DNA from 4 places in the Streptomyces sp. CLCI03 genome. Region 4 is predicted to be linked to each of the others. Evidence: riboswitches for the same ligand, from Rfam matches in the RefSeq annotation. Region 4 holds a riboswitch; each other region holds the start of a gene.
The links. Region 4 has a riboswitch for cobalamin ahead of ACWG52_RS02505 (CoA-acylating methylmalonate-semialdehyde dehydrogenase). Riboswitches for the same ligand answer to the same signal wherever they lie in the genome.
Positions count from the first base shown of each region.

Region 1 (7,669 bases), 2.4 Mb from region 4:
GATGATCGACGAGGGGACGAGGTCATGCCTGAACCGGAAGCAACAGGGACAGAACGGGACGCGGCGAGTCCGGGCAGTACGTCGGGCTCGCCTTCTCCCCGGTCCATCGCCGCGTGGGTGCTCGTCGGACTCGTGGGCGCCATCGGCTGGGGCGTACTCGCGCTCTCGCGCGGCGAGGAGATCTCCGCCGCCTGGCTGCTCGCCGCCGCGCTGGGCTCGTACGCGATCGCCTACCGCTTCTACGCGCGCTTCATCGCGAACCGCGTGCTGAAGGTGGACGCCACCCGGGCCACCCCCGCCGAACGCCTTGACAACGGTGTCGACTTCCATCCCACCGACCGCCGAGTGCTCTTCGGCCACCACTTCGCGGCCGTCGCCGGCGCCGGTCCGCTCGTCGGACCCGTACTCGCCGCGCAGATGGGCTATCTGCCGGGCACCATTTGGATCGTTGCCGGCGTCATCTTCGCCGGGGCCGTCCAGGACATGGTCACGCTGTTCTTCTCCACCCGCCGCGACGGGCGTTCGCTCGGCCAGATGGCCCGGGACGAGATCGGCCCCGTCGGCGGGGCCGCCGCCCTGATCGCCGTGTTCGCCATCATGATCATCCTGCTGGCGGTCCTGGCCCTCGTCATCGTCAACGCCCTGGCGCACTCGCCCTGGGGCGTCTTCTCCATCGGCATGACCATCCCGATCGCCGTCTTCATGGGCTTCTACCTGCGCGTCCTGCGACCGGGTCGGGTCACCGAGGTCTCCGTCATCGGCGTCGCGCTGCTGCTGCTCGCCATCGTCGCGGGCGGCTGGGTCGCCGAGTCCTCCTTCGCGGACACCTTCACCCTGGAGAAGGAGACGCTGGTCATCTGGATGGTGGTGTACGGCTTCCTGGCCTCGGTGCTGCCGGTGTGGATGCTGCTCGCGCCCCGCGACTACCTCTCCACCTTCATGAAGGTCGGCACCATCGCGCTCCTCGCCATCGGCGTGGTCATCGCGATGCCCACGCTGAAGATGCCCTCGATCACCGACTTCGCCGCCCGCGGCGACGGACCGGTCTTCGCCGGGTCGATGTTCCCCTTCGTCTTCATCACCATCGCCTGTGGCGCGCTCTCCGGCTTCCACGCCCTGGTCTCCTCGGGAACCACCCCGAAGATGATCCAGAAGGAGACCCAGGTCCGCATGATCGGCTACGGCGCCATGCTGACCGAGTCGTTCGTCGCCGTCATGGCGATCATCGCGGCCTGCATCATCGAGCCCGGCCTCTTCTTCGCGGTCAACTCGCCGCCCGGAATCATCGGCACCACGGTCGAGTCCGCCTCCCAGGCGGTGACCAACTTCGGTTTCGCCGTCTCCCCCGAGGCGCTCGCCCAGGCCGCCAAGGACGTCGAGGAAGCCAGCCTGCTCTCGCGCACGGGCGGTGCGCCGACCTTCGCACTCGGAATGTCGGAGATCTTCTCCGCCGTCGTCGGCGGCGCCGGCATGAAGGCGTTCTGGTATCACTTCGCCATCATGTTCGAGGCGCTCTTCATCCTGACGACGCTCGACGCGGGCACCCGCGTGGGCCGGTTCATGCTCCAGGACACCCTCGGCAACGTGCACAAGTCCTTCAAGGACGTCAGCTGGAAGCCCGGCGTGTGGTTCGCGAGCGCGATCGTCGTCGCCGGCTGGGGCTACTTCCTGTGGGTCGGCATCAAGGACCCGCTCGGCGGCATCAACCAGCTCTTCCCGCTCTTCGGCATCGCCAACCAGCTGCTCGCCGCGGTCGCGCTGGCCGTCTGCACCACGCTGCTGATCAAGTCCGGCCGGCTCAAGTGGGCCTGGGTGACGGGCGTCCCGCTGGTCTGGGACGCCACCGTGACCCTGACCGCGAGCTACCAGAAGATCTTCTCGGAGGACGTGAAGGTCGGGTTCTTCGCCCAGCGCGACAAGTACCAGGCCGGAATCGACGCCGACAAGGTCCTGGCGCCCGCCAAGAACATGGACGACATGCACACCGTGGTCACCAACGCCACGGTCGACGGCGTCCTGTGCGCCCTCTTCGCCCTCCTGATCATCGTGGTCCTCGCGGACGCGGCCCGGACCTGCCTCAAGGCCGTCCGCGACCCGGGCTCGGCGACCCTCTCCGAGACCCCGTGGACCGAGTCGAAGATCGTCGCCCCGGCCGGGCTGATCGCGACCGCCGAGGAGCGGGCGGAGCTCGCCGCGGCGGGTCCGGAGGCGGGCGGCGGACACGTCAAGGAGCCGGTGGCCTGATGAGCGTGCGCAGCGCGCTGGCGAAGGCGCGGTTCTACGTACGGGAGTTCTCGGGGGAGGCCGCGTACGACCGGTACGTGGCCCACGCCCGCTCCCACGACCCGGACGCGGAGGTCCTGACCCGCCGCGCCTTCGAGCGCGCCCGCACGGACGCCCGCGAGGCGGACCCCCGCGAGGGCTTCCGCTGCTGCTGAACCACCCCGCACGCCGAAGGCCCCGCCGCTCCCCGCGGCGGGGCCTTCGTCCGCCCGGCACCCGCCCGTCGGCGCCCCTCCTGCACACTCGACCGCATGGACATGGTGATCAGGGCGGTGCGACCCGCCGAGTACGCGGAGCTGGGCGAGATCACGGCGCGGGCCTACCTCGCCGACGGGCATCTGGACTTCAACGAGGACGACCACTACCTGAACGTGCTGCGCGACGTGGCCGGTCGGGCCGCCGAGGGCGAGGTGCTCGTCGCCGTGCGCGACGAACGGCTTCTGGGCGGTGTGACCTTCGCCGCTCCGGGCAGCCCGCTCGCCGACATCGCGGCCCCGGACGAGGCCGAGTTCCGGATGCTCGCGGTGGCCCACGAGGCGCGCGGCCAAGGTGCCGGAGAGGCTCTGGTGCGGGCCTGCGTCGAGCGGGCGAGGGCGCTGGAGGGGGTGACCGGCCTGGTTCTGTCCACCCAACGCGGCATGGCCGGGGCCCATCGGATCTACGCGCGACTGGGCTTCGTACGCACTCCGGAGCGGGACTGGGCGCCGATCGAAGGCCTGACACTCCTCACTTACCGGCTCAAGCTGTAGCCACGCCGACACTACATGTGGGGGTTACCGCAGAGGGCCGCCCCCACATGTATGCTCATGCCTGCTGTCGCCGCAGGGGAATCCGGTGCGAATCCGGAACTGTCCCGCAACGGTATGAAGTGTCCGGCTACCGGACACCAAGTCCGATGACCTGCCGACAGCGCGCCCGGCTCGACCGAACCGGGTGCCGATTCGTCCGGGCCTCGCGGTTGGGCCGGTGGACGCCATGCGGGGTACGCGTTCTCGTCGCGCCCGCATGCGCCCGCTCGCGCCCCGCCCCGCCGATGACCGGGCCGAGCGAGGGAGAGCTCCCGCCGTGACCATCGCGCCTTCCGCACCGCGCGCCGAGTCCACTTCTGGCGACAACACCGAGGGCCCGGGGGCCACGCTGCTGCGTACCCTCACCGAACTGACGGCGGACCTCCCCGACACCGACCCCGGCCGGGTCGCGGCCTCCGCGCTGCGCGGCCGCAGCTCCGCCGCCGACGACGCCGAACTGCGCGGGCTGGCCACCGAAGCCGCCGCCGGTCTGATCTCCGAGGACCCGGCCTACTCCCGGCTCGCCGCCCGCCTGCTGACGCTGGCCGTGCGCGACGAGGCCGCGAGCCAGGGCTCCACCTCCTTCTCGGCCTCCGTCGAGGTCGGCCACCGCGAGGGCCTCATCGCGGACCGCACCGCCGAGTTCGTCCGTACGCACGCGAGCCGGCTCGACTCGCTCGTCGAGCTGACCCTCGCCGAGGGCGCCGACGACCGCTTCGGCTTCTTCGGCCTGCGCACCCTGCACAGCCGCTACCTGCTGCGCCACCCGATCACCCGTCAGGTCATCGAGACCCCGCAGTACTTCATGCTGCGCGTGGCGTGCGGTCTGGCCGCCGACGAGAGCGTCCAGGCCGTCGAGGAAGTGGCCTCGCTGTACCGGCTGATGAGCCGTCTGGACTACCTGCCGTCCTCCCCCACGCTCTTCAACTCCGGCACCCGGCACCCGCAGATGTCCTCCTGCTACCTGCTGGACTCCCCGCTGGACGAGCTCGACTCGATCTACGACCGCTACCACCAGGTCGCGCGCCTGTCGAAGCACGCGGGCGGCATCGGCCTGTCGTACTCCCGCATCCGCGCCCGCGGTTCGCTGATCCGCGGTACCAACGGCCACTCCAACGGCATCGTGCCGTTCCTGAAGACCCTCGACGCGTCCGTCGCCGCCGTGAACCAGGGTGGCCGCCGCAAGGGCGCCGCCGCCGTCTACCTGGAGACCTGGCACGCGGACATCGAGGAGTTCCTGGAGCTCCGTGACAACACCGGTGAGGACCAGCGCCGCACCCACAACCTGAATCTCGCCCACTGGGTGCCGGACGAGTTCATGCGCCGCGTGAACGCCGACGCCGACTGGTCGCTGTTCTCCCCGGCCGACGTGCCCGAGCTGGTCGACCTGTGGGGCGACGACTTCGACGCCGCCTACCGCAAGGCGGAGGCCGACGGCCTGGCCCGCAAGACCATGCCCGCCCGCGACCTGTACGGCCGGATGATGCGCACCCTCGCGCAGACCGGTCAGGGCTGGATGACCTTCAAGGACGCCTCCAACCGCACGGCGAACCAGACCGCCGAGCCGGGCACCGTCGTCCACTCCTCGAACCTGTGCACCGAGATCATCGAGGTCACCAACGACGGCGAGACGGCCGTCTGCAACCTCGGCTCGGTCAACCTGGGCGCGTTCGTCATCGACACGGCGGACGGCCCGGAGATCGACTGGGAGCGGATCGACGAGACCGTCCGCACCGCCGTCACCTTCCTCGACCGCGTGGTGGACATCAACTTCTACCCGACCGAGCAGGCCGGCCGCTCCAACGCGCGCTGGCGCCCGGTGGGCCTGGGCGCGATGGGCCTCCAGGACGTCTTCTTCAAGCTGAAGCTGCCCTTCGACTCCCCCGAGGCGAAGGCCCTGTCCACCAAGCTCTCCGAGCGCATCATGCTGGCCGCCTACGAGGCCTCCTGCGACCTCGCCGAGCGCAGCGGCCCGCTGCCGGCCTGGGAGCAGACCCGTACCGCCCGTGGTGTCCTGCACCCGGACCACTACGACGTCGAGCTGAACTGGCCGGAGCGCTGGGACGCGCTGCGCGCCCGCGTCGCCGAGACCGGCATGCGCAACTCCCTGCTCCTGGCCATCGCCCCGACGGCGACCATCGCCTCGATCGCCGGCGTGTACGAGTGCATCGAGCCGCAGGTCTCCAACCTGTTCAAGCGCGAGACGCTCAGCGGTGAGTTCCTCCAGGTGAACGGCTACCTGGTGGAGGAGCTCAAGCAGCTCGGCGTGTGGGACGCCCAGACCCGTGAGGCGCTGCGCGACTCCTCCGGCTCGGTCCAGGGCTTCGGCTGGATCCCGGCCGAGGTCCGCGAGCTGTACCGCACGGCGTGGGAGATCCCGCAGCGCGGTCTGATCGACATGGCGGCGGCCCGTACGCCGTTCCTGGACCAGTCGCAGTCGCTGAACCTGTTCCTGGAGACGCCCACCATCGGCAAGCTCAGCTCGATGTACGCGTACGCCTGGAAGCAGGGTCTGAAGACCACCTACTACCTGCGCTCGCGCCCGGCGACGAAGATCGCCCGCGCCGCGCAGGCGGCCACCCCCGTCGAGCTGCCGCAGGCGGTCGCCGACGCCGAGGCGCTGGCCTGCTCCCTTGAGAACCCCGAGTCCTGCGAGGCCTGCCAGTAATGAGCTCCAACGACAACAAGAACCTCCTGGACCCGGGCTTCGAGCTCACGCTCCGCCCGATGCGCTACCCGGACTTCTACGAGCGCTACCGGGACGCGATCAAGAACACCTGGACCGTCGAGGAGGTCGACCTCCACTCGGACGTCGCGGACCTCGCGAAGCTGACGCCCTCCGAGCAGCACATGATCGGCCGACTGGTCGCGTTCTTCGCGACCGGCGACTCGATCGTCTCGAACAACCTGGTGCTGACGCTCTACAAGCACATCAACTCCCCTGAGGCGCGCCTGTACCTGTCGCGCCAGCTGTTCGAGGAGGCCGTGCACGTCCAGTTCTATCTGACGCTGCTCGACACCTACCTGCCCGACCCGGACGACCGCGCGGCGGCCTTCGACGCGGTCGAGGAGATCCCCTCCATCCGCGAGAAGGCGCAGTTCTGCTTCAAGTGGATGGACTCGGTCGAGAAGATCGACCGGCTGGAGACGGCCGCCGACCGCCGCCGCTTCCTGCTGAACCTGATCTGCTTCGCGGCGTGCATCGAGGGCCTGTTCTTCTACGGTGCCTTCGCGTACGTGTACTGGTTCCGCTCGCGCGGTCTGCTGCACGGCCTGGCCACCGGCACCAACTGGGTGTTCCGTGACGAGACCATGCACATGAACTTCGCGTTCGAGGTCGTGGACACGGTCCGCAAGGAGGAGCCGGAGCTCTTCGACGACGCCCTCCAGCAGCAGGTCACCGACATGCTCAAGGAGGCCGTGGAGGCGGAGCTGCAGTTCGGCCGCGACCTGTGCGGTGACGGCCTGCCGGGCATGAACACCGAGTCGATGCGCGAGTACCTGGAGTGCGTCGCGGACCAGCGTCTGGTCCGTCTCGGGTTCCCGCCGGTGTACGGCTCGCAGAACCCGTTCTCCTTCATGGAGCTGCAGGGTGTGCAGGAGCTGACGAACTTCTTCGAGCGTCGTCCGTCGGCCTACCAGGTCGCGGTCGAGGGCACGGTCGACCTGGACGAGGACTTCTAGGGTTCGAGGGTTCCACGACTCCCCAGGAGTTCCGGGGAGTGATCGACCGGGGAGCCGGGATGCGGAGGTTTCCGTGTCCCGGCTTCTCGCGTTCCCCGGTGTCTCAGTGGGCGATGGGGCCCCAGTACCGCCGGGGGGCGGGCCGGAAGGCGCGCCGGCGCGGGGTGGGCGGGAGGCCGCCCGCGCGCTGGCGGGGCAGCCACACGAGCCGGGTCGCGACGGCCCGGATCTGCTGGTCGATCCGCCGGTCGCGCAGGATCCCGTAGAGGCTGGGCCCGAGGACGAGGGCGGCGACGGCGAGGACGGCGAGGTAACTCACGAAGGTGGTCATAGCTCTACTGTCCGCCTGATCGCCCATGATCGACAGTGGCAGTACTGTCACAGAAGACCGAATTACTGCCACACTGGGGTCATGCTGACCAACGTGGCCGTGGCCCTCGTCGACAAAGTCGCCCCCTTCGAGCTGGGGATCTTCTGCGAGGTGTTCGGAATCGATCGCAGTGACATGGGCGTACCGGTGTACGACTTCGCCGTCTGCGCGGCGGAGGAGGGGCCGCTGACCGTGGGCGGGGGCGCCTTCGGCATCACCCCCGCGCACGGGCTGGAGCGGCTGGAGGAGGCCGATCTGATCTGCCTGCCCGCCTCCGGTGACGCGGGCGTACGCATCTACCCCGAGCCCCTGCTCGCGGCCCTGCGCCGGGCCGTGGAGCGGGGCGCGCGGGTCCTCAGCGTGTGCAGCGGGGCCTACGTCCTGGGCGCCGCCGGACTGCTGGACGGCCGCCGGTGCACCACGCACTGGATGCACGCCGCGGCCCTGACCCGGCGCTTCCCGCGGGCGGTCGTCGACCCGGACGTGCTCTACGTCGACGAGGGCCCGGTGATCACCGCCGCCGGCACGGCCTCGGGCATCGACG
Region 1 is NZ_CM132132.1:2,906,257-2,913,925, forward strand. It holds gene ACWG52_RS13050 (carbon starvation CstA family protein) at 25-2,244, shown strand; gene ACWG52_RS13055 (YbdD/YjiX family protein) at 2,244-2,438, shown strand; gene ACWG52_RS13060 (GNAT family N-acetyltransferase) at 2,535-3,032, shown strand; cobalamin riboswitch at 3,084-3,205, shown strand; gene ACWG52_RS13065 (ribonucleoside-diphosphate reductase subunit alpha) at 3,349-5,739, shown strand; gene ACWG52_RS13070 (ribonucleotide-diphosphate reductase subunit beta) at 5,739-6,755, shown strand; gene ACWG52_RS13075 (hypothetical protein) at 6,859-7,086, opposite strand; gene ACWG52_RS13080 (helix-turn-helix domain-containing protein) at 7,168-7,669, shown strand, end outside.
Region 1: it holds a riboswitch for cobalamin, as region 4 does, so the genes downstream of both, ACWG52_RS13065 (ribonucleoside-diphosphate reductase subunit alpha) here and ACWG52_RS02505 (CoA-acylating methylmalonate-semialdehyde dehydrogenase) in region 4, are expected to answer to the same signal.

Region 2 (7,669 bases), 6.3 Mb from region 4:
CTCCCCGTCGGGTCCGCGCCGGCGGCCCTCCCGGACGCCGCGCCGGGCGCCGGCGGCCGGCAGGGCGGGGTCCTGTCCGTGGCCATGGGCTACCACTACAACCAGGGCGTGGTGCTCGGAGCCGATCCGGACCGACCGGTCGTGCCCGAACGGATGCGGCTCTGCGGCGATCCGGGCAGCCGCGCGCCGCACATGTGGCTCTGCGCTCCGGGCGATCCGGAGCCCAGGTCCACCGTGGACCTCTACGAACGTTCCTTCGTCCTGCTGTGCTCGGAGGAGACGCCGTGGCGGGCGGCCGGGCGATCCGTCTCCGAAGAGCTCGGCCTGCCCCTGGACGTGTACGCGATCGGCACCGGTCCGGAGGCCGACCTGATCCCGGCGAACGGCGGCGACTGGACCGAGGTGCACGGTACGACCCCGGACGGTGCGATCCTCGTCCGCCCGGACGGGTTCGTGGCCTGGCGCTCGGCGCAGGCGGTGGCCGATCCGGCGGCCGTCCTCCACGAGGTCCTGACCACGCTGCTGGACCGATCCTGATCCGACCGCTCCCGGTCCCGTTCCGGTTCCCGTGCCGTCGAGGGCGCCGTCCGGTGGAGGAATCCACGGACGGCGCCCTTTCACGCGGCGCCGGCGCCGGACCGGGTCATCGAGGCGTCTTCGAGCCGAGGGCCCCGGGGATCCGCGGCACCCAGTCGAGCGTCGCCGAGGCCTCCTTCGGATCCGGCTCGCGCATGGTGACGTGCCAGCCGTCCTCCCCGGTCCGTCCGGTGATGCGGACCGTGAACGACTTGGTCTGGCCCGTGTCGTGGAAGTAGACGACGACGAGCTGCCGCACGGACCCCTCGTCGTAGAACTCCGCGGTCACCTTCCCCTTGGCCCCCTCATGGAAGGACCGGATCCAGTTCCGGGCGGTCCGCTCCACGTCCCCCCTCGCCTCGTCGGGGTCGGCGGCGAGCGCCTCCACCTCCTCGGCCTTGCCGTCGGCGAGCCGCCAGACCAACTGCTGGGTGATCCGCAGGGAATCGGACGTGGGATAGCCGACCACGCCCAGCGGATCGTGGTTCGCGTAGTCGGTCGCGTACCGCAGCGCCTCCTCGTCGGAGCCGCACGCGGTGAGGGCGCCGCAGGCCAGCACGGACGCCAGGGCGGCGCGGACGACGAGCGCCGTCCTCGGGCGGGCGCTCATCGGGGAACCCGCGATTCGAGCTCGCCGGGTGTCTTCGGGATCCACGGCTCCACGGCGGTGGCTTCGGCGGGGTCCGCCTCGGTCATGCGCACCAGCCAGGCCTCCTTGTGGTCCACCAGCACGGCCCGGACGTAGAGCTCCTTGATCTGGCCGGTGTGGTGCAGGTAGAGCACGACCGTCTGGCGGTACGAGCCCTCGTCGTAGAACTCCGCGGTGACCGGCCCGCCGGCGCCCTTGCGGAAGGCACTGACCCAGTTCTGGGCGGTCTTCTCGGGGATGCCCTCGCCCTGCTTGTCGGACACGAGCGACGCCAGCCCGTCGACGTCGCCGTCGGCGATCCGCCACACCACTTCCTGGGTGATCCCCAGCGATCCCGTGGAGGGATATCCGACGACGGCGAGCGGCTGATGCCGGCTGTAGTCCCCGACGTAGTCGTTGCCGTCGGCGTCGTTCGCCGTCGAGCAGGCGGTCAGCACGCCGAGTGCCAGGGCGCAGCCGAGCGCGGCGCGCGGGACCGGTCCAGCCATACTTCCTCGGTCTTCCGGTGGTCATCGAGGGATCTCGATGGAGTGAGCTGCAAGGTACTGCGCTGACCGGGCAGTTAGATCCGGTAAACGGACAAGAGGGACACAACTCGCGCCTCAGTGACGCAATTCACTCAATGGCCGAATTTCGACCCCCATGAGTCTCGCCCGACCATCCGAATACCGGACAACTCCGCGCGCCATCGGGGAACGCCGTCTACTCTGGCCGAGCAGCTGGTTCGCCCCGTCCGCCAGGCGGGATGCGTCGTAAGAGGGAACCCGGTGGGAATCCGGGACTGCCCCGCAGCGGTGAGCGGGAACGACCGCCGTCATACGCACTGGACCCGACCGGGTCTGGGAAGCGACGGCCAGTAGGAGTCTCGTACGGCATCCGTACGACGGGACGCGCCCGCGAGTCCGAAGACCTGCCCGTTGCCCGTGCGCGACCGATCGCGCACGGAGATCCCGGTGACCTCGTGGGCGGGTCGGCGACACATCAGGCGGACGACCGCGGACGCGTGCACCTGCACGTACCCGGTCGGGATCCGCCCGGTTCGTCATCCCTTCGCGCCCTCGGCCCCTCATCGGGTCCACAGGAGAACGCTCGCGAAGGAGAGTTCCGTGACCAGCACGACCCCCGCCGCCGGACGGCCCACCGTGGCCACCGTGTACGGCTACCCCCGCCAGGGCCAGAACCGCGAACTGAAGAAGTCCGTCGAGGCCTACTGGAAGGGCCGCACCACCGCCGACGCCCTCCGGGACACCGCCCGCGAACTGCGCCGGACCAACTGGCGGCAACTGGCCGACGCCGGCATCACCGAGGTGCCGACCGGCGACTTCTCGTACTACGACCACGTACTGGACACCAGCGTGATGGTCGGCGCCGTCCCCGAGCGGCACCGCGCCGCCGCCCTGGCCGACCCGCTCGACGGGTACTTCGCGATGGCGCGCGGAACCCAGGACGTGGCGCCGCTGGAGATGACCAAGTGGTTCGACACCAACTACCACTACCTGGTGCCGGAACTCGGCCCGGACACGATCTTCACCGCCGACTCGACCAAACAGGTCACCGAGCTGACGGAAGCGCTCCGGCTGGGCCACACCGCCCGCCCGGTCCTGGTCGGCCCCGTCACCTACCTGCTGCTGGCCAAGCCCGCACCGGGCGTGGCCGCGGACTTCGATCCGCTGGCCCTGCTCGACCGGCTGCTGCCCGTCTACGCCCAGGTCCTGGCCGACCTGCGCGCCGCCGGAGCCGAGTGGGTGCAGCTGGACGAGCCCGCCCTCGTGCAGGACCGCACCCCGGCCGAACTGAACTCCACCGCCCGCGCGTACCGGGAGCTCGGCGGCTCGACCGACCGGCCCCAGCTGCTCGTCGCCTCCTACTTCGACCGGCTCGGCGAGGCGCTGCCCGTACTGGCCAAGGCCCCCGTCGAGGGGCTCGCCCTGGACTTCACCGAGGCCGCGGCCGGAAACCTCGACGACCTCGCCGCCGTCGGGGGACTGCCCGGCAAGCGCCTCGTCGCCGGCGTCGTGGGCGGCCGCAACATCTGGATCAACGACTTCGAGAAGTCCCTCGGCACCCTCGGTACCCTCCTGGGGCTCGCCGACCGGGTGGACGTGGCCGCCTCCTGCTCGCTGCTCCACGTGCCGCTGGACGCCACCGCCGAACGCGACATCGACCCGCAGGTCCGGCGCTGGCTCGCCTTCGCCCGCCAGAAGACCGCGGAGGTCGCCACCCTCGCCCGGGGCCTGGCCCGCGGCACGGGCGCGATCGCCGCCGAACTCGCCGCCAACCGGGCCGACCTGGCCTCCCGCGCCGGCTCCGCCCTCACCCACGATCCCGCAGTCCGGGCCCGCACCGCCGCCGTCACCGACGCGGACGGGCGGCGCGCCCAACCGTACGCGCAGCGGGCCGCCGCCCAGCGGGCACACCTGGGCCTCCCGCTGCTCCCGACGACCACGATCGGATCGTTCCCGCAGACCACCGAACTGCGCACCGCCCGCGCGGACCTGCGCGCCGGGCGCATCGACACCGCCGGCTACGAGGACCGCATCGAGGCGGAGATCCGGGAGATCCTGGCCTTCCAGGAGAAGGCCGGCATCGACGTCCTGGTGCACGGCGAGCCCGAACGCAACGACATGGTCCAGTACTTCGCCGAGCAGCTCACCGGCTACCTGGCCACCCAGCACGGCTGGGTCCAGTCCTACGGCACCCGCTACGTCCGGCCCCCGGTCCTGGCCGGTGACATCTCCCGCCCCGACCCGATGACCGTGCGCTGGACCACCTACGCCCGGTCGCGGACGTCCAAGCCGGTCAAGGGCATGCTGACCGGGCCCGTCACCATGCTCGCCTGGTCCTTCGTACGCGACGACCAGCCCCTCGGTGACACCGCCCGCCAGGTGGCCCTCGCCCTGCGCGACGAGGTCGGCGACCTGGAGGCGGCCGGCACCTCGGTCATCCAGGTCGACGAGCCCGCCCTGCGCGAGACCCTCCCGCTCCGGGCCGCCGACCGTGCCGCGTACCTCGCCTGGGCCACCGAATCCTTCCGGCTCACCACCGGTGGGGTCCGGCCGGACACCCAGATCCACACGCACATGTGCTACGCCGAGTTCGGCGACATCGTGGCGGCCATCGAGGACCTCGACGCCGATGTCATCAGCCTGGAGGCCGCCCGTTCCCACATGCAGGTCGCCGGTGAACTCGCGGGCGCCGGCTACCCGCGCGAGGTCGGTCCCGGCGTCTGGGACATCCACTCGCCGCGGATCCCCTCCGTGGCCGAGGTGACGGCGCTGCTGCGCAAGGGGCTGGGGGCCATCCCGGCCGAGCGGCTGTGGGTCAATCCCGACTGCGGCCTGAAGACCCGCGGTTGGCCGGAGACCGCGGCCTCGCTGGAGAACCTGGTCGAGGCCGCCCGGCAGGTCCGCGCCGAAACGGCCTAGCCTTCGGGTTCCCGGTCGTCGCCGACGAGACTCGCGACGTGGTCGGTGATCATGTCGAGGATGTTCGCCGCGATCCTGTCGTCGCCGAGGACGAGATGGTTCAGCGTCAGACCGTCCGTCATGGCGGCCAGGTAGTGGGCCAGCACCCGGACGGGCACGTGGAGTTCGAAGCCCATGTGGTGGCGGAGCTGCTCGATCAGTTCGGTGTAGGTGTCGCAGTACCGCTCGTACTGCCGCCGCGCCAGGTGCTCGAAGTCCGGTCGGCGCAGGGCGTACTGGGTGAGTTCGTAGGTCAGCATGTGTTCGCCCGGGTGGGCGGACACATGCTCCCAGTACGCCTGGAAGCCCGCCCGGACGGTCTCCCGGAGCGTGGCCTTGGGCTGGATCGCCTGTTTCACCAGGGTGACGCTGTGGTCGGTGATCGCCGCGATCACGGATTCGAGCAGGGCCTGCTTGGAGTCGAAGCAGTAGTGGAAGACGCTCAGGGACACGCCCGCCTCGGCGGCGATCGACCTGGTCGTCGTCCCGGCGACGCCGTCGCGGGTCATCGCGCGGATGGCGGCCTCGGTCAGCTGCCGGCGTCGGTCGGCCGAGGGCATCCGTGCCATGGGCGTTCCTTTCGGTTCGTGCCGCGGTGCGTCGTGCGTGGTGCGTGGTGCGAGGGAGGCCGGGGTCGGCCGGATCCGCAGATCCGGCCGACCCCGGCCCCTGGAGTCCCGCTCGGCGGGATCAGCTGCTGAAGACGCCGACCTCGTGGAGCGAGTACCCCCACTTCGTCGCGCGTTGGAGTCCCTGGACGCGGACGTAGCGGGCCGTCACCCCGGAGAAGCGGGCCGTGTCCAGGCCGCCGTCACTCGCGGTCGTGGACCAGACGGTCTGCCAGTTCGTGTCGTCCGTGGAGACCTCGATGCGGTACGCCTTGCCGTACGCGGCCTCCCAGTCGAGGGTGACGCGCCCCACGCGGTTCGCGGACCCGAGGTCGATGCGCAGCCACTGGTTGTCGTTCCACTCGCTCGCCCAGCGGGAGCCGGAGTCCCCGTCCACGGCCCGGCCCGGGGAGAAGTTCACGAAGGGGTTCCACCACTCCGCGCTCGACGCCGAGGCGGGGGAGCCCGTGGCGAGGTTCACCCCGGACCTGTGCTTCTCGGAGTTCCCCCAGGTGGTCAGGTAGGACTCGGCGCCCTTGAACAGGTCGTCCACCACACCCTGGCCGCCGACGAGGCGGATGTCCTCGATCCAGTCGGGGACCAGACCGTAGTGCGAGGCGCCGTCGGTGTTGAGGTCCCACGTGCGCGAACCGGTGGTCTGCTTGTCGATGACCGAGCCGCCGTCGGTGCTGCGGAACGGGTAGCGCACCGGGTTCGGGGTGTCGGCCCCGCGCGGTCCGGGCCAGCCGCCGACACCGTTCATGTCGGTGCCGTAGCCGTAGCCGACGTTGTACTTGTCGCGCAGCGCGTCCGTCCGCTTCGCCTCGGCGCTGAATCCCTCGGCGCCGCTCATGTACGAGGCGATGAAACCGCCGAGCTTGTAGACCCGCTCGGTCCACTCCATGTCCATCCAGCTGTGCGAGGAGATCACACCCGGGTACGACTCGGACTCCATGATGTCGAAGGACCGGCCCGCGGCCTTCACGCTCATGTGGTCGACCTCCAGCATCATCTTGCGCTTCATCATGCCGCGCAGCGCGTACTCGCCGAGTTCCGTGAGTCCGCGCGTATTGCACTGGGCGTCGGCGGCGTAGGACGGGATCGCCACGCCTTCGGGGAGTTTGCTCTGCACCGCGGGTGCGGCGGCGGCCAGTCCGATGGGGTTGTCGTGCTGGGGGCCGGTGCACTTCTCCGTCTTCCAGAAGGTTCCGGTCGACAGGAACTGGCCCGCGTTGATGGCCGTGCCGAGGGCGCCCTCGTCGAAGCGGACGCCGCACAGGGCGTTGTCGAACTTGTGGCACAGGAACATGCTGCGCACGCCGAGGCGGTACAGCTCGTCCAGGCCGCGGTCGATGTCCGCCTTGCTGCACTGGGCGATGTCCAGGATCTGCTTGCAGCCGAACGGCTCGGAGGTCTCGACGCCGAGGACCACGGCCAGCTTGCCCTGCTGGACGACGTCGCGGGCCTGCGCGGAGTCGGTGACGATGCGGAACCAGCCCTTGCCCGGGCCGCCGTACATCTTGTCTATGTAGGCCTGCATGTCGTAGGTCTTCTGCGCTTCGAGACGGATGGCGGTCATCTCGTCGCAGCCGCGGTCCTTGAAGAAGTAGACCGAGCAGATGACGCCGTTGGTGACGAGGTCGTTCACGAGCACGCGCTGACCGCCGCGCCAGGCCCGTTCGACCCAGGCGTAGTAGTTCTGCTGGTGGGTCAACGAGTCGTGGGCGGGCCAGTCCTTGAAGGTCGGCCAGCCGTTCGGGTCGTGCTTGCCGTCACCACCCTTGGTGATGAAGTCGAAGATCGCGAGGGTGCCGTCGGGGTAGTGCTCGGGGCAGTCCTTGAGCGCGTCGGCCACCCCCGCCTCGGAGAACGGCTTGCCGCAGATGAGCCGGCCGCCGAAGCCCTCGTTGGACATCAGGTGGTCGTGCGCGTCGACGAAGCCCCGGACCCGTCCCTGGGCGTCGGTGCCCTTGAAGGGCTCGCCGGTGACGTTGATGTCGGAGTCGGGTGCGGGCCGCGCGACCGGGTTCCACCAGCCGGGATCGGCGGCGGAGGAGGAGGGCACGGGGCCGAGCACCATGGCCACCACGGCGAGGAGCAATGACAGGACCGCCAGGGGCCTACGCCTGTGGTGCGTGTGTCGAGAAATGGTCATCACTCACGTCTTAAGGTCAGCCGGATGGCACGGTCGAGGAGCCGGATCCGTTCGGAGACACGACGAGCCGCGGTCACAGCCATGACTTGTCATGGACCTCACAAATGGTGGGACGAGAATCGCGACTGCCATCGACGGAGTCAATAGTCCGGGACAGGTGACCTGATGATTCATCAGATCCGCCGATTCTTCACAAGGTCCACGCACCGCTCACGGG
Region 2 is NZ_CM132132.1:6,868,052-6,875,720, forward strand. It holds gene ACWG52_RS31785 (FAD-dependent oxidoreductase) at 1-537, shown strand, start outside; gene ACWG52_RS31790 (hypothetical protein) at 644-1,186, opposite strand; gene ACWG52_RS31795 (hypothetical protein) at 1,183-1,713, opposite strand; cobalamin riboswitch at 1,929-2,157, shown strand; gene metE (5-methyltetrahydropteroyltriglutamate--homocysteine S-methyltransferase) at 2,332-4,650, shown strand; gene ACWG52_RS31805 (TetR/AcrR family transcriptional regulator) at 4,647-5,258, opposite strand; gene ACWG52_RS31810 (galactose-binding domain-containing protein) at 5,380-7,452, opposite strand.
Region 2: it holds a riboswitch for cobalamin, as region 4 does, so the genes downstream of both, metE (5-methyltetrahydropteroyltriglutamate--homocysteine S-methyltransferase) here and ACWG52_RS02505 (CoA-acylating methylmalonate-semialdehyde dehydrogenase) in region 4, are expected to answer to the same signal.

Region 3 (7,669 bases), 5.6 Mb from region 4:
CTGGGCGTCGTCGGGGTCGACCCCGTCGTGCACGGCGAGCCAGAGCAGGGCGTAGGGGCGCAGGGCGGGCTCGCGGACGGCGGCGCGCACCTCGGGCTCGGCGGGGGCTCCGACCACGCGCAGCGCCTCGAAGGCGAGGCCGCGCAGCAGGGCGTCCTCGCCGCGGGCGGCCTGCAGCAGCTCGGTCACCGCGTGGCCGACGGGCCGGGCGGCGAGCCAGGCCTGGTACTCGGCGCGGGCCGGGCCGGGGGTGAGCCGCGCGCAGCCGTGCAGCATGGCGGCGGCGGACTGCTCGATGTTCCCGGCGGGGCTCTGCGCCGCGACGCAGATCTGCTCCAGCTTGACCCAGACGGCCCAGCTGCCGAGCGGGGTGAGCGTGGCCCGGGCGGGGCCGAGGGTGACGGCGTCCACGGCGGCGAGTCCGCCGAGCGCCCAGCGCAGCAGCCGGGCGAGCGGGACGGGGCGGGCCTCCGCGGAACCGGCGGCGGACGTCAGCGCCACGGTGGGCTCGGACTCGTAGGGGATCTCGCACCGCTCGTCGCGCAGTTCGGTGACGCGCTGCCCGAGCAGGTCGAGCAGGTCCGGGACGGTCACCGGGCCGGCGGACAGCTGGAGCAGGGAGAGGAGTTGGGGCATGGCCTCGACGACCTCGGCGACGGCCGAGGGGGCGATGTCGGCGGGCGCGGGATGGACCAGCGACCAGGCGTCGAAGAGGGCGACCCAGCCGCGCAGGACGGCGGTGTCGTCGCGGTCCCAGGCGCGCAGTCGCCAGCCGGGGCGGGCGTGGCCGCCGTGCACCTCGACCAGTCCGGCGAGGCGGGCGCGGTCCCAGCCGACCTGGATCTGGCCGTGCGTCAGGCCCAGTTCCGCGGCGGCGCGTTCGACGTCGGCCGCGGGCAGGGCGCCCGTGGGGGCGGGCCGGCCGCCGTCTCCGGCGCCGAGGTTGCGCTCGGCCCAGCGGGTCAGGCGTACGGCGTCGGCGAGCGAGGCCCGGGCCCGGTTCGCGAGGTCGGCCGTGGCGGGCGTACCCGCCGGGGGCCGGGGCGCGGGCCGGGTACGTCGGTCGGTCACCGCCTTGCGGGCCGCGGCGACGGAGCGCGGCGAGACGAGTCGGAGTCTGGAGTCGCGAGCCAACTGCTCATCAGGCTTTCGGGACGTCACGGAAGCAGTCTCGCCCGTCACTGGCCGAAAGCCCAAACGGAACCGGCCGTTGTCGCCGCTCACCCGCAGCGCAGACCGGGACAAGCCGCCCGTGCGGCCCTCTCCGTCACAGGGCCTTCACATGACGGCTCTTCGACAGGGTCGTTCACGAGGCCTTCGACGCGGGCCTCGACACGGTCTTCACATGAGGGGGGTGAGGAAGCGGCGCAGGGCCTCCTCGTAACCGGCCGGGTCGGCGTTCCACATCGCGCCGTGTCCGGCTCCGGCCACGGTGTGCAGCGTGACGAGGTCGGGGCGGGCTGCGGCGAGCCGGCGGGAGGGCCCCCAGGGGGCGAGCGCGTCGTCCGGGCCGTGGACGATCAGTACGGGCACGCGCAGCACGCCGGGGTCGGCGCCCGCCGGCCGGCGGTCGGCCCGCAGGCCCGTGAGGCCCTCGGCGGCCCGGACCGCCAGGGGCAGCACCACACCGGGGACCCCGCGGGCCGCGGCGAGCCCGCGCAGGGTGGCGTGCCAGTCGAGCACCGGGGAGTCGAGGACCAGCCCGGAGACGCGGTGGGCCAGCGGCGAACGCTCGAAGGCGCGCAGGGCCATGGTGGCGCCGGTGGACCAGCCGTGGAGGATCACGCGGCGGGCTCCGTAGCGCAGGGCGTAGCGGATGGCGGCGTCCAGGTCGCGCCATTCCGATTCGCCGAGGTGGCCGAGGCCGTCCGGGGAGGCGGGGGCGCCCAGGTCGCCCCGGTAGCCGAGGTCCAGGACGGGCAGCTGGTGGCGGTGCAGGAAGGGCATGACCACCATCGGGTGCTCCCGGCTGCCGCCGAGCCCGTGCACGGTGATCACCCAGGTGTCCCGGGCGGCGGGCAGGAACCACGCGGGCAGGGCGCCGAGCTCTCCGGGGATGTCCACGTCGGCGTGGTCGAGCCCGAGGGCGGTGCGCGGGTTGCCGACGTACACCTGGGGGGTGAGGGAGACCCGGGTACCGGGTGCGAGGGTGCCGTGGGTGACGGAGACGAGTCGTCGTACGACCGCGTCCGGGCCGGGGTCGGCGTCCGGGTCCACGGGTCCGACGACGGCGTGCACGCCGGGTGCGACCAGGCCGTACGTGCCGGGGCGCAGGGAGGCGAGCGAGCGGGTCAGCGTGATCCGGCCGTCGGCCACGTCGTGGACGGCGAGCCGTGGTCCGCCGGGCAGGGGACGTCCGGGTTCGGGCCGCAGGGCCGCGTCGGCGGCGTGCCGGCCGATGGCGACGGCGGCCGCGCCGGCGCCCAGCAGGGTGGTGGTGACGGCCGCTGCCGTCGCTGTGGCGGTACGCACTGCTCCAGTGTCGGGTCGGGGCCTCCGGCGGGCCACCGGAGCAGATCCGTCCACCGCCGGCGCGGGCCGGGCCGGGGGCGTGTGATCTGAGTCTCTTTCGGCGCCCCGGAGGGGGAGTCGGACGCGCACCGGACACCCTCCGGAGGGGTTCATTCACCCGGCTTTGACGTGCATTAATGGCGCTATCTACGCAAGTATCAGGACGAATGACCCGATCACACCCCGCGCCAGTACACCGCTCCGCCCGCGCCAGTTCATCTTCCGTTCACTCAGGTTGCCTACGGTCGCCGAGCCACTGACGTCAAACAGAAGCCTGGGTAAATGGAGCACATAACGCTTCTCCTCGGGATCGTGATCATCACCGCTCTCGTGTTCGACTTCACGAACGGTTTCCACGACACAGCCAACGCGATGGCTACCACCATCTCGACCGGCGCCCTCAAGCCCAAGACGGCGGTGGCCATGTCCGCCGTGCTCAACCTCGTCGGCGCGTTCATGTCCGTGGAGGTCGCCAAGACGATCTCCAAGGGCCTCGTCAACGAGGAAGGCATCCAGCCAGAGGTGATCTTCGCCGCCCTGGTCGGGGCGATCCTCTGGAACCTCGTCACCTGGCTGGTGGGTCTCCCCTCCAGCTCCTCGCACGCCCTGATGGGTGGCCTGATCGGCGCCGCGGTCGCCTCCGCCGGCATCGGCGCGGTCAACGGCAGCGTCGTCGTCACCAAGGTCCTCATCCCCGCGATCGCCGCCCCGCTGGTGGCCGGCATCGCCGCGTACCTGGCCGCCAAGGTCACCTACAAGCTGGGTGACAAGGTCGGCGAGAAGACCTCCGCCAAGGGCTACCGCGCCGGTCAGATCGCCTCGGCCGGTCTCGTCTCCCTCGCGCACGGCACCAACGACGCGCAGAAGACGATGGGCATCATCACCCTGGCCCTCATCGCCGGCGGCGCGATCGCGCCCGACGCGAACCCGCCGGTCTGGGTCATCGTCTCCGCCGGTCTGGCCATCGCGATGGGCACCTACCTGGGTGGCTGGCGCATCATCCGCACCATGGGCACCGGCCTGACCGACCTGCAGCCGCAGCAGGGCTTCGCCGCCCAGACCTCGGCCGCGTCCGTCATCCTCGCCTCCTCGAACCTCGGCTTCTCGCTCTCCACCACCCACGCGTGCTCCGGCGCCGTCATGGGTTCGGGCCTGGGCCGCAAGGGCGGTGTGGTCCGCTGGTCCACCGCGACCCGCATGTTCATCGCCTGGGGCCTGACCCTGCCGGCCGCCGCGCTGGTCTCGGCCGGTGCCGAGCTGGTCATGCGTTCCGGTGACATCGGCGTCGCCGCCGTCGCCGTCTTCCTGGTCGCCTCCTGCCTCGCCATCTGGGTCATCTCCCGCCGCCAGGTCGTCGACCACCACAACGTCAACGACGTCGAGCGGGCGGACGTCGAGGCGCCGGGTGTCGTCACCACGGCCATCGCGGCCGTCACCGTCCCGCCGACCGTCGCCGCCGCCGGTACCACCGCCGCGGTCACGGACGAGGACCTCAAGGCCACCATCCCGGCCGAGACGACCGCCCCGACGACCGCACCGGCTCCGGCCGCCGCGGTCTGACCGAGACATACAGAGGAAACGGCAGTATGAAGATCGACTGGGAAGCACTCGGCTCCGTCTTCGGGGTCAGCCTCTCCGCCACCGTCGCCCTCGTGGCCCTGTTCACCCTGGGCCTGGTGGGCCTGTCCAAGCACGAGACGGCCACCGAGCAGGGCGGCACCGCCACCCTCGCCCGCACCGGCGCGTACCTCTGCTTCGGGCTCGTCGCGGCGGCCGTGACGTACGGGATCTACCTGATCGTCTCCTGATCCGCCGCCGTAGGGCGGGTCGGGTGTGAAGGCTCCCTCCGGGTTTGTCCCGGGGGGAGCTTTCGCGTTCCCTCCTTCGCCCTCCGTCCCCGCCGCACCGCAGGTCAACGGCGAGTTGACGGGCGTTCGAGGCGCGTGGTGGACTGCCGGAGCCAATACGGCGGCATGGAGAGGAAGTCCGGTGCGAATCCGGCGCGGTCCCGCCACTGTCACCGGAATCGCACGCCGCGCGTGCGTCCCGGGAGCCAGGAACTCTCGCCGCCGGACACGTCGAACCAGGGCGCGGACCCTGAGTGAGGACATACCTGCCACCATGCGTGCCGATCGCGTCTTCGCGTACGGCGCCACGGCGGGCCTGATCGGCGACCGGATCCTCGGAGATCCGCGCCGAGGGCACCCCGTGGCCGCCTTCGGACGGGCCGCCGCCGCCGTCGAACGCTCCCTGTGGAGCGACGACCGCGCCCGGGGCCTCCTGCACACCCTGGTGTGCGCCGGGGGCGCGGCCGCCGTCGGAGCGCTGGGCGCCCGCGCCGTGCGCTCCCGGCCCGCGGCCGCCCGTATCGCCCTGACCGCCGCCGCCACCTGGGCCGTCGTGGGCGGCACCTCCCTGGGCCGGGAGGCCCGCGCCATCGCGGGCGCGCTCGCCGCCGGGGACATCGAGGTGGCCCGGGAACGGCTGCCCCACCTGTGCGGACGCGACCCCCAGGCCCTGGACGGACAGCAGATGGCCCGCGCCGTCGTGGAGTCCGTCGCCGAGAACACCTCCGACGCGGTGGTGGGGGCCCTCGTATGGGGCGCCGTAGCCGGAGTCCCCGGACTGCTGGCCTTCCGCGCCGTGAACACCCTGGACGCGATGGTCGGCCACAGGTCCCCCCGCTACCTGCGCTACGGCTGGGCCTCCGCCCGGCTCGACGACCTGGCCGGCTGGCCGGGGGCCCGGCTGACGGCGGTCGCCGCCGTACTGGCCGGCCCCGACCGGCGGGGCGCCGTACGGGCCTGGCGCGCGGACGCCGCCGCACACCCGAGCCCGAACGCCGGCCCCGTGGAGGCCTCCTTCGCCGGGGCGCTGGGCGTCAGACTGGGCGGAACCCTGGCGTACGGCGGCCGGGTCGAGCACCGGGCCGTACTGAACGGCGAGGCGGGGCGACCGGTGGAGGTCGCGGACATCGAGCGGGCGGTACGGCTGTCGCGCCAGGTGACCTGGCTGGCCCTGGGCGCCTGCGTGGCCACCCGGATGCTGGTGGCACGAGCAGGAGCGGTACGCGGGGTACGAGCGGTACGAGGGGGACGCGCATGAGCGGCACGAGGCGCGGCGGGGGTCTGCTGGTCGCGGGCACCACGTCGGACGCGGGCAAGAGCGTGGTGACCGCGGGCATCTGCCGCTGGCTGGCCCGCCAGGGCGTGAAGGTGGCGCCCTTCAAGGCACAGAACATGTCGCTGAACTCCTTCGTCACCCGGGAGGGCGCCGAGATCGGGCGCGCCCAGGCGATGCAGGCCCAGGCGGCCCGCGTGGAGCCGACCGCGCTGATGAACCCGGTGCTGCTCAAGCCCGGCAGCGACCGCAGCAGCCAGGTCGTCCTGCTGGGGAAGCCCGTGGGCGAGATGAGCGCGCGCGGGTTCTTCGGGGGAGCTGGGGGGTCGTCCCCCGGGAAGGCGCTGCACGGCGGGCGCCAGGAGCAGCTCCTCGGCATCGTCACGGAGTGCCTGGAGCAGCTCCGGGGCACGTATGACGCCGTGATCTGCGAGGGGGCGGGGAGTCCGGCCGAGATCAACCTGCGCCGGACCGACATCGTGAACATGGGCATCGCGCGCGCCGCGCGGTTCCCGGTGGTCGTGGTCGGGGACATCGACCGCGGCGGGGTCTTCGCGTCGTTCTTCGGGACGACCGCGCTGCTCTCCCCCGAGGACCAGTCCCTGATCGCGGGCTATTTGGTCAACAAGTTCCGCGGTGACGTGTCGCTGCTGGAGCCTGGCATGGAGATGCTGCGCGGCCTGACGGGCCGTGCCACCTTCGGGGTGCTGCCGTTCCAGCACGGCCTGGGCATCGATGAGGAGGACGGCCTGCGGGTCTCCCTGCGCGGGGCGGTGCGCGAGTCCGTGGTCGCGCCACCGGTGGGTGAGGACGTCCTGCGGGTCGCGGTGTGCGCGGTGCCGCTGATGTCGAACTTCACGGACGTGGACGCGCTCGCGGCGGAGCCGGGGGTCGTGGTGCGGTTCGTGGACCGGGCCGAGGAACTGGCCGACGCGGACCTGGTCGTCGTACCGGGCACCCGGGGCACGGTGAAGGCCCTGGAGTGGCTGCGCGAACGCGGGCTCGCGGACGCGCTGCTGCGCCGGGCCGCCGAGGGGCGGCCGGTGCTGGGCATCTGCGGCGGGTTCCAGGCGCTGGGCGAGCGGATCTCGGACGAGGTCGAATCGCGGGCGGGCGAGGTGGACGGCCTCGGGCTGCTCCCCGTGCGGGTGCGCTTCGAGCGGGAGAAGACCCTGGCCAGGCCGGTGGGTTCGGCGCTGGGCGAGGACGTCGCGGGCTACGAGATCCACCACGGCGTGGCCGAGGTGCTCGGTGGCGAGGCCTTCCTGGACGGCTGTCGCGTCGGGTCGGTGTGGGGCACCCACTGGCACGGATCGCTGGAGTCGGACGGCTTCCGCCGGGCGTTCCTGCGCGAGGTGGCCGCCGCCGCGGGGCGGCGCTTCGTCCCGGCGCCGGACACGTCGTTCTCCGTGCTGCGGGAGGAGCAGCTGGACCTGCTCGGCGACCTGATCGAAGAACACGCCGACACGGACGCGCTGCTGCGGTTGATCGAGGGCGGAGCCCCCGCGGGCCTCCCGTTCCTGCCGCCGGGCGCCCCGTGACGGGCCGGGCCCTGCGGGCCTGTCCCCCACCCCGCCCCTTCCCGGGACCGGGCTCCGCCCGGACCCGGCGAGCGACGCGTCCCCGGAAGGTCTCGTCCCCGCGGGAACGGGAACCACGACAAGAGCTCGATCAGGTGCTCGCGCAGGAGGGGGACATCCCCGCCGGAGCGGGGAGCAGGAACGCCGGCACGGCGAAGCGCAGGTACAGCGGCACCGATGTCCATCGCAAGCCACTCGAAGGAGTGACCATCTCGTGAGCAGCACCCACTTCCCGTTCTCGGCCGTCGTCGGGCAGGACGACCTGCGGTTGGCTCTTCTGCTCAACGCCGTGAGCCCAGCGGTCGGCGGGGTGCTCGTGCGCGGTGAGAAGGGGACCGCCAAGTCCACCGCCGTGCGCGCGCTGTCGGCGCTGCTGCCGCAGGTCGACGTCGTTCCCGGCTGCCGGTTCTCCTGCGCACCGGCCGCACCCGACCCGTCGTGCCCGGACGGCCCGCACG
Region 3 is NZ_CM132132.1:6,146,820-6,154,488, reverse strand. It holds gene ACWG52_RS28375 (hypothetical protein) at 1-1,161, opposite strand, end outside; gene ACWG52_RS28370 (alpha/beta hydrolase) at 1,342-2,472, opposite strand; gene ACWG52_RS28365 (inorganic phosphate transporter) at 2,794-4,071, shown strand; gene ACWG52_RS28360 (hypothetical protein) at 4,098-4,319, shown strand; cobalamin riboswitch at 4,442-4,593, shown strand; gene ACWG52_RS28355 (cobalamin biosynthesis protein) at 4,633-5,616, shown strand; partial or broken gene ACWG52_RS28350 (cobyric acid synthase) at 5,613-7,281, shown strand; gene ACWG52_RS28345 (putative cobaltochelatase) at 7,426-7,669, shown strand, end outside.
Region 3: it holds a riboswitch for cobalamin, as region 4 does, so the genes downstream of both, ACWG52_RS28355 (cobalamin biosynthesis protein) here and ACWG52_RS02505 (CoA-acylating methylmalonate-semialdehyde dehydrogenase) in region 4, are expected to answer to the same signal.

Region 4 (7,669 bases):
ACGAACAAGGTGCCGGGCCGCGCGGCGCCGAGCAGCCCGCCCTCCCCGTACAGGGCGAGGACGTGGCCGCCCGCCGGCAGCATGGTGATCACCACGTCGGCGTCGGCGGCCGCGGCGCCGGCCGAGGACGCCGGCTCCACCCCCGTCGCCGCGGCCTCGGCCAGCAGGTCCGGCACCAGGTCGAAGCCGAGGACGCGATGTCCGGCCCGGACGAGGTTGGCCGCCATCGGGCCACCCATGTGGCCCAGTCCGATGAACGCCACGGTCGTACTCACCAGGGCACCTCCGACGTCGTGTGGGCGGGGGCCAGCCCCAGTTCGTGCGCGCCGAGCGGGGCGAAGAACCGTTCCACGTCCGCCGGGGTCACCTCCGACAGGGAGGGCGGCGACCACCGAGGGCTGCGGTCCTTGTCGACGACCTGGGCGCGGATCCCCTCCACCAGGTCGGGGGAGGAGAGCGCCGCGCAGGAGATCCGGTACTCCTGCTCCAGAGCCCTCTCCAGCGGGCCGAGCGCACGCACCCGGCGCAGGGCGGCCAACGTCACCTTGAGCGCCGTGGGCGACTTGGAGCGGAGCGTCGCGGCGGCCTCCTTCGCCGCCGGGGCGTCGCTGCGCAGCAGGCGCTCCAGGATGTCCTCCACCGTGTCCGGCGCGTAGCAGTGGTCGATCCACTCGCGGTCCTCGGCGAGCGTGCCGGCGGGCGCGGGCGCCACGTACCGTTCCAGCACCTCGTGCACGGGGTCACCCGCCAGGTCCGCGGCCAGCCGCGGCAGCAGCTGCGAGGGCACGAAGTGGTCGGCGAGCCCGCACAGCAGCGCGTCCGCCGCACCGGCAGGCGCCCCCGTCAGGGCCAGGTGGGTGCCCAACTCGCCGGGCGCCAGCGCCAGCAGGTAGGTGCCGCCGACGTCGGGGACGAAGCCGATGCCGGTCTCGGGCATCGCCACGCGGGAGCGCTCGGTGACGATCCGCACGGTGCCGTGGGCCGAGATGCCGACGCCGCCACCCATGACGATGCCGTCCATGAGGGCGACGTACGGCTTGGGGTAGCGGGCGATGCGGGCGTTGAGCCGGTACTCGTCGCGCCAGAAGTCGGCCGAGGCCGTGCCGCCCGTGCGGGCGTCCTCGTAGATCGCGCGGATGTCACCGCCCGCGCACAGGCCCCGTTCGCCCGCGCCCTCGATGACGACGGCCGTGACGTCCGGGTCGTGCTGCCAGCGGGCGAGCGCCTCGTCGACGCGCAGCACCATGGAGTGGCTGAGGGCGTTGAGCGCCTTCGGACGGTTGAGGGTGATGTAGGCGGTGCGGCCTTCGGTCCGCAGGAGCACGTGGTCCGGGGCGTGGTCCTCGGGGGAGTCGTGGTTCATCGCAGGGCTTCCGTGAGCCCGCGGGCGACGATGATGCGCATGACCTCGTTGGTGCCTTCCAGGATCTGGTGGACCCGAAGGTCGCGGACGATCTTCTCGATGCCGTACTCGCTCAGGTAGCCGTAGCCCCCGTGGAGCTGGAGGGCCCGGTCGGCCACCGTGTACCCGGTGTCCGTCGCGAACCGCTTGGCCATCGCGCACAGTTGCGGTGCCAACGGGTCGCCCCGGTCCAAGGCGTCGGCGGCCTGACGGACCAGGGCGCGTGCCGCGGCCAGCTCGGTGGCCATGTCGGCGAGCCGGAACTGCAGGGCCTGGGCCTGCGACAACCGGGCCCCGAAGGCCTCCCGGTCCGACAGGTACACGAGGCTGCGGTCCAGTGCGCTCTGCGCACCACCCAGTGAGCAGGCGGCGATGCCGAGGCGGCCGCCGTTGAGGCCGTTCATGGCGATGCGGAAGCCGTCGCCCTCGGCGCCGAGCCGCCGGTCGGCGGGGACGCGGACCCCGTCGAGGACCACCTGGCGGGTGGGCTGGGCGTTCCAGCCCATCTTGCGCTCGTTCGGGCCGAAGGAGACCCCGGGGTCGCCGCGTTCGACGACGAACGCGGAGATGCCGCCCGAACCCTCCCCGCCGGTACGTGCCATGACGACGTAGACCTCCGAGGCGCCCGCGCCGGAGATGAACTGCTTGACCCCGGTCAGTACGTAGCCGTCGTCGGTGCGTCGGGCCCGGGTGCGCAGGGCGGCCGCGTCGGAGCCGGCACCGGGTTCGGTCAGGCAGTAGCTGCCCAGCGACCGGGCGGAGCACAGGTCGGGGAGCCAGCGCGCCCGCTGGTCCGCGTCCCCGTACCGGTCGATCATCCAGGCGACCATGTTGTGGATGGAGAGGTATCCGGCGATGGAGGGGCAGCCGGTGGCGAGGGTCTCGAAGACGAGCACACCGTCGGCCCGGGAGAGGCCGGAACCGCCGTGCTCCTCGCGGACGTAGACGCCGCCGAGCCCGAGGTCCGCCGCTTTGCGGATCACGTCCAGCGGGAAGTGCTTGTCCTGGTCCCAGGTGACGGCGTTCGGGCCGAGCTGCTCCTGGGCGAAGTCGAGGGTGACCTCGGCGAGGGCGAGCTGATCGGGGGTGAGGGTGGTGGTCACCGGGCTCATCCCATCGTCGGGATGGTGAAGCTCGCGGTCTCCTTGGCCCCGGAGGGCCAGCGCGAGGTGACGGTCTTGGTCCGGGTGTAGAAGCGGATCGAGTCGGGGCCGTGCTGGTTCAGGTCGCCGAAGCCGGACCGCTTCCAGCCGCCGAAGGTGTGGTACGCCACGGGGACGGGGATCGGCACGTTGACGCCGACCATGCCGGCGCCCACCCGGCGCGTGAAGTCGCGCGCCGTGTCGCCGTCGCGGGTGAAGATCGCGACACCGTTGCCGTACGGGTGCTCGGTGGGCAGGCGCAGGGCCTCCTCGTAGTCGGCGGCCCGTACGACGGACAGGACCGGGCCGAAGATCTCCTCGCGGTAGATCCGCATCTGCGGGGTCACGCGGTCGAAGAGGGTCGCGCCGGCGAAGAAGCCGTTCTCGTGCCCGGGCAGGGTGAACCCGCGTCCGTCCACGACGAGTTCGGCGCCCTCGGTGGCTCCGATGTCGACGTAGCGGTTCACCCGGTCGAGGGCGTCGCGGCTGACCAGTGGCCCGAAGTCGGCCTCGGGATCGTCGGAGCGACCCACCCGCAGGGTGGCGATCCGCTCCTTCAACTTCGCGACCAGCGCGTTCGCGGTCTCCTCGCCGACGGGGACGGCGACGGCGACGGCCATGCAGCGCTCGCCCGCGGAGCCGTAGCCGGCGCCGATCAGGGCCTCCACGGCCTGGTCGAGGTCGGCGTCGGGCATCACGATCATGTGGTTCTTGGCGCCGCCGAAGCACTGGGCGCGCTTGCCGTGGGCCGCGGCGGTCGCGTAGATGTGCGCGGCGATCGGGGTGGAGCCGACGAAGCCGAGGGCCTGCACGCGCGGGTCCTCCAGCAGGGTGTCGACGGCCTCCTTCCCGCCGTTGACCACATTGAGCACGCCGGGCGGCAGGCCGGCCTCCAGGAACAGCTCGGCGAGGCGCAGCGGTACGGACGGGTCCCGCTCGGAAGGCTTCAGGATGAAGGCGTTTCCGCAGGCCAGAGCGGGTGCTGCCTGCCACAGCGGGATCATCGCGGGGAAGTTGAAGGGGGTGATCCCGGCGACCACGCCCAGCGGTGAGCGCAAGGAGTGCACGTCGATCCCGCCGCCCGCGTTGTCGGTGAACTCGCCCTTCAGCAGGTGGGGGACACCGGAGGCGAACTCGACCACCTCCAGGCCGCGTTGCAGGTCACCATGGGCGTCGGCGACGGTCTTTCCGTGCTCGGAGGACAACAGCCGGGCCAGCGCGTCACGTTCGGCCTCGACCAGCTGGAGGAAACGCAGCAGGACGCGGGCGCGACGCTGCGGGTTCCACTGCCCCCAGTCGGCCTGCGCCTCCACGGCGTTCGCGAGGGCGGCCTCGGTGTCGGCGCGCCCCGCGAGCGGGACCCGGGCCTGGACGGCGCCCGTGTTGGGGTCGTACACGTCGGTGAAGAGACCGGAGGATCCGGTGGTGTGTTTGCCGCCGATGAAATGGGTGAGTTCACGGACCATGGTTGCCTGCTCTCGTCAGGTGGGATCCGGGGATGGCACGGCTGACCGGCGGACGGCACCCGATGGGGTGCGCCGCTGGGGAGGGCCGTGGGACTACGAGCGTGCGGACATGTGCGCGCGCTCCGCCGGATCACCAGGGTCGTGGGTACAAACCGGTGCCATGCGTGTCTGCTCCATCCTCGTGGACAACACGGAACATCCGCGGCCGGTATCCTGACTCCCGGATCCCCGCGTGCCGCCCGCCTTCCCGACGAAGCTCGTCAGTGGTGTGTGGATGGCAGCACACTCCCCGGTCACAGTGGCGGGACCGTGCCGGATTCTCACCGGCTTCCCTGCACCGCGGACCTTGTGCCACGAACATATAGTTGGACGTCCTAGTAAGTCCAGAGCCGCCGCCGCGCGCCTTCGTCCGGCGTCCGCGGCCTGACGTCCCCTCAGCCCTACGTCGTGGGGCCCGGGTTCCCGGTCACCGGGTACGGGACGAAGGTGCTGCTGTTCTCGTCGACGGCCAGCGCCCGGCCGAGCGGCGGCACGGCCCGCTGCGGACAGTCGAGGCGCTCGCAGAGCCGACAGCCCATGCCGATGGGGGTGGCCGCCGCCGTGTTGTCGAGGTCGAGCCCGTCGGCGTACACGAGGCGCGAGGCGTGCCGGATCTCGCAGCCGAGCCCGATCGCGAAGGTCTTGCCCGGCTCCCCCCAGCCGCCGCGGTGGCGGGTGACGGCCCGGGCGGTCCACAGATACCGCTGTCCGTCGGGCATGGCGGCCACCTGGACGTGGATGCGGCCGGGCGCGGCGAAGGCCTCGTACACGTTCCAGAGGGGACAGGTGCCGCCCGCGCGGGAGAAGTGGAATCCCGTCGCCGACTGCCGCTTGGACATGTTCCCGGCCCGGTCCACCCGCACGAAGGAGAAGGGCACTCCGCGCAGCCTGGGCCGTTGCAAGGTGCTCAACCGGTGGCAGACCGTCTCGTAGCCGATCCCGAAGTGGTCGGTGAGTCGCTCGATGTCGTAGCGGAACTCCTCGGCGGCGGCGTGGAAGGCGGGGTACGGGAGGATGAGCGCGCCCGCGAAGTGGTTGGCGATGCCGATCCGCGCGAGGCCGTGGACGGGGGAGCCGGGCGGGAAGTCCTCGGCGGCCAGCCGGTCCAGCTCGGCCCCGTACTCGATCAGCGCCAGCTGGGTGGCCATCCGGAACGCCTGCTGTCCCGGCCGGAGCCGGTTCGACAGGTGCAACACCCGGGCGGTGGCGTCGTAGTGGTGCAGCCGGTCGGAGTCCGTGGCCGTCCGGATCCCGTGCCGCTCGGCGAGCCGGCGGGTCAGCGCGCGGATGACGTCGCCCGGGCGGATGCCGATCTCGGCGGCGAGACCTTCGGCGGCGAGATCGGTGTCGTGGAGGTAGTTCTGCCGGCGGTAGAAGAACTCGCGGATCTCCTCATGGGGCGAGCGCGGGCTGTCGGCGGCCACGTCCCGCCCGTCGGCCGCGTCGGCGAGACGCTCGGCCAACAGCTGGCTGCGCCGGCCCAGGTCCAGCAGGACCGAGGCGACCGCGGGCATCCGGGTGGCCAGTTCGGCGAGGTCGGAGGGGGAGACCCGCGCCTCGGCCACCTCGTTCGCGAGCGCCTCGCGCAGGTCGGCGACCAGCCGGCTGGTGTCCCGCTCCGAGAAGAAGCCCGGATCCACCCCGAAGGCCTCGGTCAATCGCAGCAGCACCGGAACGGTGAGGGGCCGGGAGTCGTGCTCCATCTGGTTGAGGTAGCTGGGGGAGATGGCGAGCACCCGGGCCAGGTCGGCCTGGGTCATCCGCCGCTCCTCGCGCAGCCGTCGCAACCGCGCCCCCGCGTACGTCTTGCTCACCGCGCTCCCTCGCCGTTCCGGGCCCGACACGCGACGTCAGAATACGGGGATCTTCATCGACCGACCCCTTCGCAATCTTGGCAATTTCGATGCCGAAGATTCGCAGACCTTGGCAGATGTACCTCCTTGAAGGCACTCGGTGTCAGTGCCAGAGTCGGTGCAGCGGCCCGCCGGACACGGCGGCCGGGACGAACCGACCGGCCCGACTCACGCCCTGATTTCGGCCATCCAGGAGGTTCGACCCGGCCGTTCGGCAGCATTGCTCAGCTTCGGCCCCGCGCCGGGTTCGGCGGCCGCAGCTCCTTAACAGGCACAGAGTGCCAAGTCGTCGGGCCCACGGTCCGGCTCATTGGCAAGACCAGCGACGGATGGAAACGGTGACGGTCATGGCAGAGGCGAACACGACGGCGGCGGCCGAGCAGCTCAAGCAGCGGTGGGCCGACGACCCTCGCTGGGCGGGCATCGAGCGCACCTACACGGCCGAGGACGTGGTGCGGCTCTCGGGCAGCGTCCGCGAGGAGCACACCCTGGCCCGGCGCGGCGCCGAGCGGTTGTGGCGACAGCTCCACGAGCAGGACTACATCCACGCCCTCGGCGCCCTCACCGGTGGCCAGGCGGTCCAGCAGGTGCGCGCCGGACTCCAGGCGATCTACCTCTCCGGCTGGCAGGTGGCCGCCGACGCGAACCAGGCCGGACACACCTACCCCGACCAGAGCCTCTACCCGGTCAACTCGGTCCCCCAGGTGGTCCGTCGGATCAACAACGCGCTGCTGCGCGCCGACCAGATCGCCACCGCCGAGGGCGGCACCGACACGACCGACTGGCTCGCGCCGATCGTCGCGGACGCCGAGGCCGGCTTCGGCGGCCCGCTGAACGCCTTCGAGCTCACCAAGGCGATGATCGCGGCGGGCGCCGCCGGCATCCACTACGAGGACCAGCTGGCCTCGGAGAAGAAGTGCGGCCACCTCGGCGGCAAGGTCCTCGTCCCGACCGCGCAGCACGTCCGTACCCTCAACGCGGCCCGCCTGGCGGCCGACATCGCCGACACCCCGACCCTGATCATCGCCCGTACGGACGCCCTCGCCGCGACCCTCCTGACCAGCGACGTCGACGAGCGCGACGCGGAGTTCTGCACCGGCGAGCGTACCGCCGAGGGCTTCTACCACGTCCGGAACGGCATGGCCCCGGTCATCGCCCGCGGCCTCGCCTACGCCCCGTACGCCGACCTCATCTGGGTCGAGACCGGCACCCCGGACCTGGCCCAGGCCCGCGAGTTCGCCGAGGCGATCCACGCGCGGTACCCCGACCAGATGCTGGCCTACAACTGCTCGCCCTCCTTCAACTGGAAGGCCGCGCTGGACGACGACCAGATCGCCAAGTTCCAGCGGGAGCTCGGCGCGATGGGCTACCGCTTCCAGTTCATCACCCTCGCCGGCTTCCACTCCCTCAACCACGGCATGTTCGACCTCGCCCGCGGCTACGCCGAGCACGGCATGACCGCCTACGTCGACCTCCAGGAGCGCGAGTTCGCCGCCCAGGCCCAGGGGTTCACCGCCGTCAAGCACCAGCGCGAGGTCGGCACCGGCTACTTCGACCTCGTCTCCACCGCCGTCAACCCGGCTTCCTCCACCACCGCGCTCTCCGGTTCCACCGAGGAAGAGCAGTTCCACTGAGCCACCGACGGGCGTGAGCCGCACCGCCGGCCCCGCCCGCCGATCGGCCGGCCCGCCCGCTCGGCGGCCCCTTCCGACGGGTGCCCGAGGGACCTCCCCCCCGGGCACCCACCCCCGACCCGCCTGAGGAGAA
Region 4 is NZ_CM132132.1:527,531-535,199, reverse strand. It holds gene mmsB (3-hydroxyisobutyrate dehydrogenase) at 1-275, opposite strand, end outside; gene ACWG52_RS02515 (enoyl-CoA hydratase/isomerase family protein) at 272-1,363, opposite strand; gene ACWG52_RS02510 (acyl-CoA dehydrogenase family protein) at 1,360-2,514, opposite strand; gene ACWG52_RS02505 (CoA-acylating methylmalonate-semialdehyde dehydrogenase) at 2,511-4,010, opposite strand; cobalamin riboswitch at 4,197-4,367, opposite strand; gene ACWG52_RS02500 (short-chain fatty acyl-CoA regulator family protein) at 4,451-5,863, opposite strand; gene aceA (isocitrate lyase) at 6,250-7,536, shown strand.